2 regions of the Streptomyces sp. NPDC048002 genome follow, and region 2 is predicted to be linked to the other one. Evidence: riboswitches for the same ligand, from Rfam matches in the RefSeq annotation. Region 2 holds a riboswitch; the other holds the start of a gene.

Region 1 (5,057 bases), on a different contig from region 2:
CGGGATGCGTCCCGCCCGGTACGCCAGCCGGCCCGCCTCCACCGCGTGCCGCATCGCGTCCGCCATCAGCACCGGCTGCTTCGCGCGCGTGACGGCCGAGGCGAGCATCACACCCGCGCACCCCAGCTCCATCGCGAGCGCCGCGTCCGAGGCCGTGCCGGCCCCCGCGTCCAGGATCACCGGCACGCGCGCGTGCTCCACGATCAGCTGGAAGTTGTGCGGGTTGCGGATGCCGAGCCCGGAACCGATCGGCGAGCCCAGCGGCATGATCGCCGCGCAGCCCACGTCCTCCAGCCTCCGCGCCAGCACCGGGTCGTCGTTGGTGTACGGGAGCACGGTGAAACCGTCGTCCACCAGGGTCTCCGCCGCGTCCAGCAGCTCGATCGGGTCCGGCAGCAGGGTCCGCTCGTCGGCGATGACCTCCAGCTTGACCAGGGAGGTGCCGAGCGCCTCGCGGGCCAGGCGGGCGGTGAGCACGGCCTCGCCGGCGGTGAAGCAGCCCGCCGTGTTCGGCAGGACGCGGATGCCGAGGCGCTCCAGCACCGACAGCACCGAGCCGTGCACCGAGGCGTCCACGCGGCGCATCGCGACCGTCGTCAGTTCGGTGCCGGACGCCGTCAGGGCCCGCTCCAGCACGTCCAGGCTCGGCGCTCCGCCGGTGCCCATGATCAGCCGGGACGAGAAGGCCGTACCGCCGAGGAGGAAGGGATCGTCGGCCATGGGTCAGCCTCCTTGGACGGCGGTGAGGACCTCGACGCGGTCCCCCTCGCTGAGGGACGTCGCGGGCCACTCGGCGCGCGGGACGACGGTCTCGTTGAGCGCGGCGGCCACCCCGGTGGGCGCCGCGGTGAGGGAGCGCACCAGCGTGTCGAGGGCCGTGCCCGGCTCGATCCGCCGCCGCTCCCCGTTGACGGAGATGTTCATACGGGCTGCTCCTGGAGTGCGAACCGGTTCGGGCTGAACGGACGGGCCTCGTCGGTGAGTTCACCGGTGGTCAGGGCGTGCGCGAGTGCGTCGCCGGTGACCGGGGTGAGCAGGACGCCGTTGCGGTAGTGCCCGGTGGCCAGGTGCAGGCCGTCCAGCGCCGTCGGGCCGAGCAGCGGCGCGTTGTCGGGGGTCCCGGGGCGCAGGCCCGCGCGGGTCTCCGTCAGGGGCAGCTCGGTGATGCCCGGCATCAGTTCGTGCGCGTCGCGCAGCAGCTCGTACACGCCGCCCGCGGTCACCGTGGTGTCCCAGCCGAGCTCCTCGCTGGTCGCGCCGACGACCAGTTCGCCGTTCTCGCGGGGCACCAGGTAGACCTGGCTGCCGCGCACCACCGCGCGCACGGTCCGGCTCAGGAACGGCGGGTTCCGCCGGGGCACGGTCAGCCGCAGCACCTGCCCCTTCACGGGCCGCACCGGGGGCATGACCTCCGGGGGGACGCCCGCCAGGCGCCCGCTGAGGCTGCCGGCGGCGAGGACCACCTGCCCCGCGGGAAGCGCCGTCCCGTCCTCGGTCGCGCAGCCCGCGGCCCGGCCGCCCGTGACGGTCAGAGCGGCCGCCCACGCCCGGTGGAAGACCACGCCCGCCCGTTCGCAGGCGGTCACCAGCGCCCGGGCGAGCCGGCGCGGGTCGATCTGGTGGTCGCCGTCCACCCGGAGCCCGCCGCGCACGCCCGGCGCGAGCATCGGCTCCAGACGCCGGCAGTCCCGTCCGGACAGCCACTCGGAGTCGAGCCCCGACTCGGTCTGCAGGGCGTGCAGTTCGCGCAGGTGCGCGCGGTCGTCGGCGTCCAGCGCGACGGCGAGCGTGCCGCACTGCCGGTAGCCGAGGTCCTGGCCGGTGAGGTCGGTCAGTTCGGCGGCGAACTCCGGGTAGCGGCGCGCGGAGGCGAGGTTCAGGCCCAGCAGGGTCTGCTCGCCGTAGTGCAGTTCGGTGACGGCGGCCAGCATGCCGGCCGCCACCCGGGCGGCGCCGCCGCCCGGCTCGGGGTCCACCACGGCCGTGGTGAACCCGCGTTGCGCGGCCCGCCACGCCGTGACCAGGCCGATGATTCCGCCCCCCAGGACGAGGACGTCTGTCGAACGCGTGGGCGACATGGGTGTCCAGCCCCTCCCTTCGCCGGCATGACCCGGATCAGGTTCGTACGGTCGGAGGCCGCCAGCCTCCCTCTCAGCCCGGTGCGTCCGGGCTCCCGCGTGTGCTTTACGTTGGCCACCCTAACCGCTGGTTCCGGTCCTCTGTAAGGGAGCCTCCCGCCATGTCCCGCTCGCTCGACGGCCTCGTCCTCGCCCCCGTCGCCGACCAGGCTCCGGGCCAGGTGGGCACCCGGACCCGGTTCGCCTACCACGAGAAGGGCGGCGAGATCTGGGCCGAGTACGCGGGTGGGGATGTCGTACGCGGGCATCTGGTGGGTACCCGGGAGGGTGACCGGCTGGACTTCCGGTACGTGCAGCTCAAGCGGGACGGCACGACGTCGTCGGGGCACTGCGTGTCGACGGTGGTGGAGCTGCCCGACGGGCGGGTGCGGCTGGAGGAGACCTGGGAGTGGGAGTCCCAGCCGGGGAGCGGGACCAGCGTTGTGGAGCAGGTCACGCGGCACGACGGCTGACTGACAAATTGTCAGTTGTCTATGGTGATCAGGTGAGCGAGCAGACGACGATGTCGCAGCGACGGGTGGTGGTGGTCGGCGCCGGCATGGCCGGGGTGCAGACCGCGGTCGCCCTGCGAGAGCAGGGTTTCACGGGCACGGTGACGCTGATCGGCGCCGAGCCGCACCAGCCCTACGACCGGCCGCCCCTGTCCAAGGCCGTGCTGCTCGGCAAGGCCGAGGGCTCCGCCTTCGACGTGGACTTCGAGGCCCTGGGCATCGAACTGCTCCTGGGCCGCGAGGTGCTGGGCCTGCGCCCGGCCGACCACGAGATCGACACCGAGCAGGGGCCGGTCGCCTACGACGTCCTGGTCGTCGCCACCGGTGCCGAACCGATTCGCCTGCCCGGGGCCGACGGTGTCCCGGGCGTGCATCTGCTGCGCACCCTGGACGACGCCGAGCGGCTGCGGCCGGTCCTCGCCCGGCAGCACGACATCGTGGTCGTCGGCGCGGGCTGGATCGGCGCCGAGTTCGCCACCGCCGCACGCGAGGCCGGCTGCTCGGTCACCGTCGTGGAGGCCGCGGACCGGCCGCTCGCGGGCGCCCTGCCCGCCGAGGTCGCCGCGCCCATGACCGCCTGGTACGCCGACAGCGGAGCCGAGCTGCGCACCGGTGCGCGGGTGGCGCACGTCGAGCCCGGCGAGGTCGTCCTCGACGACGGCACCCGGCTGCCCGCGGGCGCGGTGGTGGTCGGCATCGGCGCCCGACCCGCCACCGGCTGGCTGGCCGGCTCCGGCGTCGAGCTGGGCGAGCACGGCGAGGTGGTGGCCGACGACCGGCTGCGGACCTCGGTGGCGGACGTCTGGGCCGTCGGCGACTGCGCGTCCTTCCCCTCAGGCCGGTACGGCGAGCGCCTCCTGGTGCACCACTGGGACAACGCCCTCCAGGGCCCGCGCACGGTCGCCGCCGACATCATCGGCGAGGCCCCCGTGGCCTACGACCCGGTGCCCTACTTCTGGTCCGAGCAGTTCGGGCGGTTCGTCCAGTACGCCGGTCACCACGCCTCGGCCGACACCGCCGTGTGGCGGGGCGACCCCGTCGGCCCGGCCTGGACGGTCTGCTGGCTGCGCGAGGGCCGGCTGGTCGCCCTGCTGGCGGTGGGGCGGCCCCGGGACCTGGCCCAGGGGCGGCGGCTGATCGAGGCGGGCACCCGCATGGACCCCGGCCTGCTGGTGGACCCGGCGCGGCCCCTGAAGGCGGCCACCGCCTGAGCCCGTGACGGGCGGTCCGGACCGGCCCGGCTTCCTGATGTCAGTGCGGGATGGCAGGCTGGTAACCGTGACCGAGATTGACGCAAAGATCGATGCTCTCGTCCCCGCCTGGCTCACCCTCCCCGACATCGCCGAGCAGTTCGATGTCGAGGTGACGCGTGTGCGGCAGCTGGTCAAGGACGGCCAGCTCATCGCCGTACGCCGTGGTGAGAACCGCGCGCTGCACGTCCCCGCCGCCTTCATCGACGGGGACAAGGTCGTCAAGGGCCTCACCGGCACCCTGACGCTTCTGCGGGACGACGGCTTCACCGACGAAGAGATGCTGGAGTGGCTCTTCACCCCCGACGAGAGCCTGCCCGGCACCCCCGCGCAGGCCCTGAGCGAGAATCGCGGCACGGAGGTGAAGCGCCGCGCCCAGGCGCTCGCCGTCTGAACCGAACGGAACGACCCGGTGTACGGGCCCCGGGGGCCCGCGGCCCGTACACCACCTACACGGGGGGATCACGCATGTCCGACACCGCACGCGCCCGGCTCGCCGACGCCCGGCTCTACCTCTGCACGGACGCCCGCCGGGACCGGGGCGACCTCGCGGCCTTCCTGGACGAGGTCCTCGCGGGCGGTGTCGACATCGTGCAGCTGCGCGACAAGGGCATGGAGGCCGCCGAGGAGCTGGAGCACCTCGCCGTCCTGGCCGACGCCTGCGCGCGCCACGGCAAGCTGCTCGCGGTGAACGACCGCGCGGACGTCGCCCACGCCGCCGGCGCGGCGGTGCTCCACCTGGGCCAGGGCGACCTCCCGGTGCCGGCCGCGCGGGCGATCCTCGGCGACGACGTGCTCGTCGGGCGCTCCACCCACTCCGAGGCCGAGGCCGAGGCGGCGGCCGTGCAGGAGGGCGTCGACTACTTCTGCACCGGACCCTGCTGGCCCACGCCCACCAAGCCCGGCCGGCACGCCCCCGGCCTCGACCTGGTCCGGCACACCGCCGCGCTCGGCACCGACCGGCCCTGGTTCGCCATCGGCGGCATCGACCTGTCCCACCTGGACCAGGTGCTCGATGCCGGCGCCCGGCGCGTGGTGGTCGTGCGCGCGATCACCGAGGCGGACGACCCCGGTGCCGCCGCCGCGGAGTTCGCCAAGCGGCTGCGGGAGGCGTAGACCCACGGCCCGGCGCGGGGCCCGCCGAGGGGCCTCGGTGTCCGAGGGGTGGACGCCCGGGG
Region 2 (5,057 bases):
CTGCTCTCCGCGATCGTGAAGAGCAGCAGCAAGGGCAGCGCGGCGCCGGCGTAGGCGAGGACCAGGGTGTTGACCACCGACGCGATGTGGTCGCGGCCGATCCGGATGGCGGCCCGGTACAGCTCGCGCCGGCCCATGGCGGGGCTCGCCGCGTGGAGTTCCCAGACGGCCGAGGTCTGCGTGACCGTCACATCGTCCAGGACACCGAGCGAACCGATGATGATGCCGGCGAGCAGCAGGCCGCTCATGTCGATCTCGGGGTACAGCCCGTGGATCAGACCGGTGTTGTCGTCCGTGTTGCCGGTCAGCGCGGCCCAGTCGATGAAGACAGAGCCCAGAATGCCGATCAGCAGCAGGGACATCAGCGTGCCGAGTACCGCCACGGATGTTCGCGCCGACAGGCCATGGCACATGTAGAGCGCGATCAGCATGATGGCGCTGGATCCGACCACCGCCACGATCAGGGGATTCGATCCCTGGAGGATGGCGGGCAGGATGAACAGGGTCAGCACCAGGAAGCTGATGGCGAGCGCGATCAGCGCCATCACGCCGCGCATCCGGCCCACCAGCACGACCACGAGCGCGAAGATGCCGGCGAGCACGGCCATGGGGACCCGGCGGTTGACGTCGGTGACCGCGTACTGGAGGTCCTTGGGCGCCGAGGGCTCGTAGGCGACGATGACCTTCTCACCCTCGTGCAGCTGCCGGGACTGGTCGGGCTGCACGATCTCCGTGAAGGTGCGGCCCTTGTCCTTGCCGGTGTCGACCCGGACCGTCGCCTTCTTGCAGGTCTCGGCGTCGGCCTGCTGCTGTGCGGTGGACCCCTCGGCGGTGGAGGTGTCGCCGGTCGGGGGCACGCCCGAGGCGTTCACCGACTCGCAGCTGACGCTCTCGACCTTGGTGACGGTGGCTTCCTGGGTCTGCCGGTCGAAGCCCACGCCGGTGCGTTCGTGCGGAGGCGCGCCGCCGGGCCACAGCACCACGAGCCCGACCACCACCGCCGTGGCGAACGGGATCAGGACGGCCGCGATCACCTTTCGCAGGTGCTTGGAGACCGGAGCCGCGGGGCCATGGGAATGACTGTGGGAATGGCCGTGCCCATGTCCATGGTCGTCACCGCCACTGCCACCGCCGGTGGAGCCGGAACCGGGGCCGCGCGGGGGCTCGGGCGGTGGGAAGGGAGGTTCATGCGTCGAGGTCACCGACCGATCATCGCAAGAACGACAGAGGCCCCCTGTTCAGCGCGCCCGAATTGACGCTAGCGTGGAGTCACCTTTGTACACGCGGGAGCTCGGAGCACCGGGCTGAGAGGGCGCTGACCTCCGTCCCAGCCATGTTTCACGTGGAACATCACCTGTGAGTGACGTTGCACACGGGACATCGGCAGACGGACATCGCTGCGTCGACCGCCGAACCTGTTACCGGGTAATGCCGGCGTAGGGAGTAGGTCTTATGACCATCAAGGACGCACGCACGCCTGCCTCCGCGCAGAACGCGACGAACGGCTCGACCGACGGCTCGGCCGAGGGGTCGTCGCACGGGTCGACGAATGGCTCGTCGAACGGTTCGTCGGGCGGGGAGAACGGGAAGTCCATCGGCTGGCACAAGGGGTACGTCGAGGGCTCGCGCCCCGATCTCCGTGTGCCGGTCCGTCAGGTGCACCTCACCAACGGGCAGTCCGTCACGCTGTACGACACCTCGGGCCCGTACACCGATCCGTTCGTCGACACCGATGTCCGCCGGGGGCTGCCCCCGCTGCGGGAGAACTGGATCATCGCCCGTGGCGACACGGAGGAGTACGCGGGCCGTCCGGTCCGCCCGGAGGACGACGGGATCAAGCACACGGCTCCGCGCGGCGGATTGCGCAACCTGGACGCGGTCTTCCCGGGCCGCCCGCGCCTGCCCCGCAGGGGACGGGACGGCCAGGTGGTCACGCAGCTCGCCTATGCCCGCCGGGGCGAGATCACGCCCGAGATGGAGTACGTGGCCATCCGTGAGAACGTCTCACCCGAGGTGGTCCGTGAGGAGATCGCGGCCGGGCGGGCGGTGCTGCCCGCCAACGTCAACCACCCGGAGATCGAGCCGATGATCATCGGCAAGCGATTCCTGGTGAAGGTCAACGCCAACATCGGCAACTCCGCGGTGACTTCCTCCATCGAGGAGGAGGTGGAGAAGATGACCTGGGCGACCCGCTGGGGTGCCGACACGGTCATGGACCTCTCCACCGGCCGAAACATCCACACCACCCGTGAGTGGGTGCTGCGCAACTCCCCCGTCCCCATCGGCACGGTGCCGCTCTACCAGGCCCTGGAGAAGGTCGACGGCAAGGCCGAGGAACTGACCTGGGAGATCTACAAGGACACGGTCATCGAGCAGGCCGAGCAGGGCGTGGACTACATGACCGTCCACGCGGGTGTGCGTCTGCCGTACGTGCCGCTGACCGCGAACCGCAAGACCGGAATCGTCTCGCGCGGTGGCTCGATCATGGCCGCGTGGTGCCTCGCGCACCACAAGGAGAGCTTCCTGTACGAGAACTTCGAGGAACTCTGCGAGATCCTCGCCGCCTACGACGTCACGTACTCGCTCGGCGACGGGCTGCGGCCCGGCTCGATCGCGGACGCCAACGACAAGGCGCAGTTCGCGGAGTTGAGGACGCTCGGGGAGCTCAACCGGATCGCGAAGAGCCACAACGTGCAGACCATGATCGAGGGTCCGGGCCACGTCCCGATGCACAAGATCAAGGAGAACATCGACCTTCAGCAGGAGATCTGCGAGGAGGCCCCGTTCTACACGCTCGGCCCGCTCACGACGGACGTGGCGCCGGCCTACGACCACATCACGTCGGGCATCGGCGCGGCGATGATCGCCTGGTGGGGTACGGCGATGCTCTGCTACGTCACGCCCAAGGAGCACCTGGGCCTGCCCAACCGCGACGACGTCAAGACCGGCGTCATCACCTACAAGATCGCGGCTCATGCGGCGGACCTCGCCAAGGGGCACCCGGGAGCCCAGGACTGGGACGACGCCCTGTCGGACGCGCGCTTCGAGTTCCGCTGGGAGGATCAGTTCAACCTGGCCCTCGACCCGGACACGGCGCGGGAGTTCCACGACGAGACCCTGCCCGCGGAGCCGGCCAAGACGGCGCACTTCTGTTCCATGTGCGGGCCGAAGTTCTGCTCGATGAAGATCAGCAGGAGCATCACGGAGCAGTTCGGCGGAGAGGCCGGGGCGACGCCCGAGGAGGTCGAGTCCGGGATGCTGGAGAAGTCCAGGGAGTTCGCGTCCCTCGGCAATCGGCTGTATCTGCCGTTGGCCGACTGAGGCCGACCACCAGGGGACACGGAGGCGACCCGCACCCGACGCACGGGCGGGTCCCTTCCGCGTCCCCACTGCCGTCTGGAGCAGGTGGACCATCAGGGCAGCCGGCGTCACGAGGCCGCCTTGATCGTTGCTCATGCGAACGATCGCTCGCCCCTTTTCGGCGTCCGCGCGCTCTCGGGATGGTCCCGACGGAGGCGTCAGGACCAGGGAAAGCCCTCATTGATGCCGAAGAGCACGGTGAACAGGACCATTGCTCCCAGCGGGACGATCACGAATGAGTCGGGTCGCTCGCGCCGGACCGCTCCCCAGACGAGAGCGGCGAGAGGGCCGAGGAGTCCGGCGGCCATCAGAGCCCAGCCCGCGGAGTGGTGGCCGATCATGTTGAACGCGACGAAAGCCGCGGCAATGAAGCAGAAAGGCGAGGCCCACAGGGTCTTCACTGCGGAGGGTGCTTCGGGGGCGGAGTGCATGGCATTTCCCTCGGAAGAAGCCGGGGTCGGACGAGAGGCCGCGACGCGCTGATGTGCAGACGCGCGGCGGCGGAAGGTGCCCAGGCGCCGACCGCGGCCCGGTGCCTGGGCACTACCTCAGCTCCTAGAAGAGGCTGCGGATGTAGCTGTACAGCTGGTACTGGGCCTCGGCGCCGGCTGCGACCCAGGCGATACGGACCGGGTGGTACCAGTTCAGGCCGTCCATGTACGAACGGAACTTGCCCCAGCCGCCCTTGGCAGCCTTGATGGCGTCGTCGTAGAGCTTGCCGCCGTGCTTCTTCATCAGGTTGAACAGCGCCTTGGCGGCACTGCCCACGACACCACGGGTCTGCCGCTCAGTGGCGGTGCCGTCCGCCACGGCGCGCACCGACTGCACTTCCTTGGCCGTCAGTTCGGCCTTGATGGCACGGTTGGTCAGGAGCGCGCGGGCGTCGGCCGCGGGCATGGTCACCTCGGCGGCAGCCCCCGTACGGGCCTGCGTTGCCTCCGAAGCCTGCGCCAGACCGGCACCAGCACCAAGAGTCACCGCGGCCATAGCCGAAATCGCTGCCATACGCAATGTATTGCGCGTCATGTAAAATCTCCCTTGCGTTCTATCGCAAGGGGAGGAAGCCCGTGTGGGCGACCTGGACAGGCGTGGAAACCGAAAGGGTCCCCCCGGACTTCTTCCCCCGATAATTTCTCTCCGGACACACCAACCCAGGAACCGCCGACGGCTGGTCAGGCCGCTTGCGTGGCAGTTGGAGGTGGGGTCCTGGCGTCTTAACCCGGTTGGTCTGTCCGGGTGTTCAACGCGCATAGAACGTAACACAACGGCAAGCCGCTTTGCCAGATCATGGGTTTGCGTGCGTGGGGTGTGTAAAGAGGCTCCCCTCAGAGGTAGACCACTCGCCGCGAGGTTTCACGTGAAACAGTGTCACCTCCGCCGCGTAGCCGGGCTCTTCCAGGGGCAGCGGATCAGTGGGCACACTGATCCCATGACTGCACTGAGCAAGGGCGCCAACCTTCCCGTAGATGCCACGGTCGTGCGCGTGGAGCTGACCTGGTCCGAGGGGCCGGGGGTGCCGGACGTGGATGCCTCGGCGCTGCTGCTCACCGCGGCGGGGCGGGTGCGGGACGACGGGGACTTCGTCTTCTACAACCAGCCGCACCACGCCTCGAAGGCCGTGAGTCATCTGGGCAAGCAGCGGAGCGCGGGTACGACCACCGACACCGTCACGGTGGAACTCGGCGCGCTGGAGGCGG

Evidence for each region. A riboswitch is a leader RNA that binds a small molecule or an ion and turns the genes downstream of it on or off. The one in region 2 is predicted to bind thiamine pyrophosphate.
Region 1: it holds a riboswitch for thiamine pyrophosphate, as region 2 does, so the genes downstream of both, thiO (glycine oxidase ThiO) here and thiC (phosphomethylpyrimidine synthase ThiC) in region 2, are expected to answer to the same signal.

Annotation. Positions count from the first base shown of each region.
Region 1 is NZ_JBEZNL010000001.1:160,875-165,931, reverse strand. Features, by position in the region: gene AB0E07_RS00750 (thiazole synthase) at 1-720, opposite strand, end outside; gene thiS (sulfur carrier protein ThiS) at 724-924, opposite strand; gene thiO (glycine oxidase ThiO) at 921-2,078, opposite strand; TPP riboswitch at 2,076-2,187, opposite strand; gene AB0E07_RS00735 (hypothetical protein) at 2,240-2,590, shown strand; gene AB0E07_RS00730 (FAD-dependent oxidoreductase) at 2,641-3,840, shown strand; gene AB0E07_RS00725 (Rv2175c family DNA-binding protein) at 3,908-4,273, shown strand; gene thiE (thiamine phosphate synthase) at 4,348-4,995, shown strand.
Region 2 is NZ_JBEZNL010000008.1:185,098-190,154, reverse strand. Features, by position in the region: gene AB0E07_RS14040 (YibE/F family protein) at 1-1,202, opposite strand, end outside; TPP riboswitch at 1,274-1,460, shown strand; gene thiC (phosphomethylpyrimidine synthase ThiC) at 1,453-3,321, shown strand; gene AB0E07_RS14030 (hypothetical protein) at 3,519-3,791, opposite strand; gene AB0E07_RS14025 (hypothetical protein) at 3,916-4,365, opposite strand; gene AB0E07_RS14020 (VWA domain-containing protein) at 4,790-5,057, shown strand, end outside.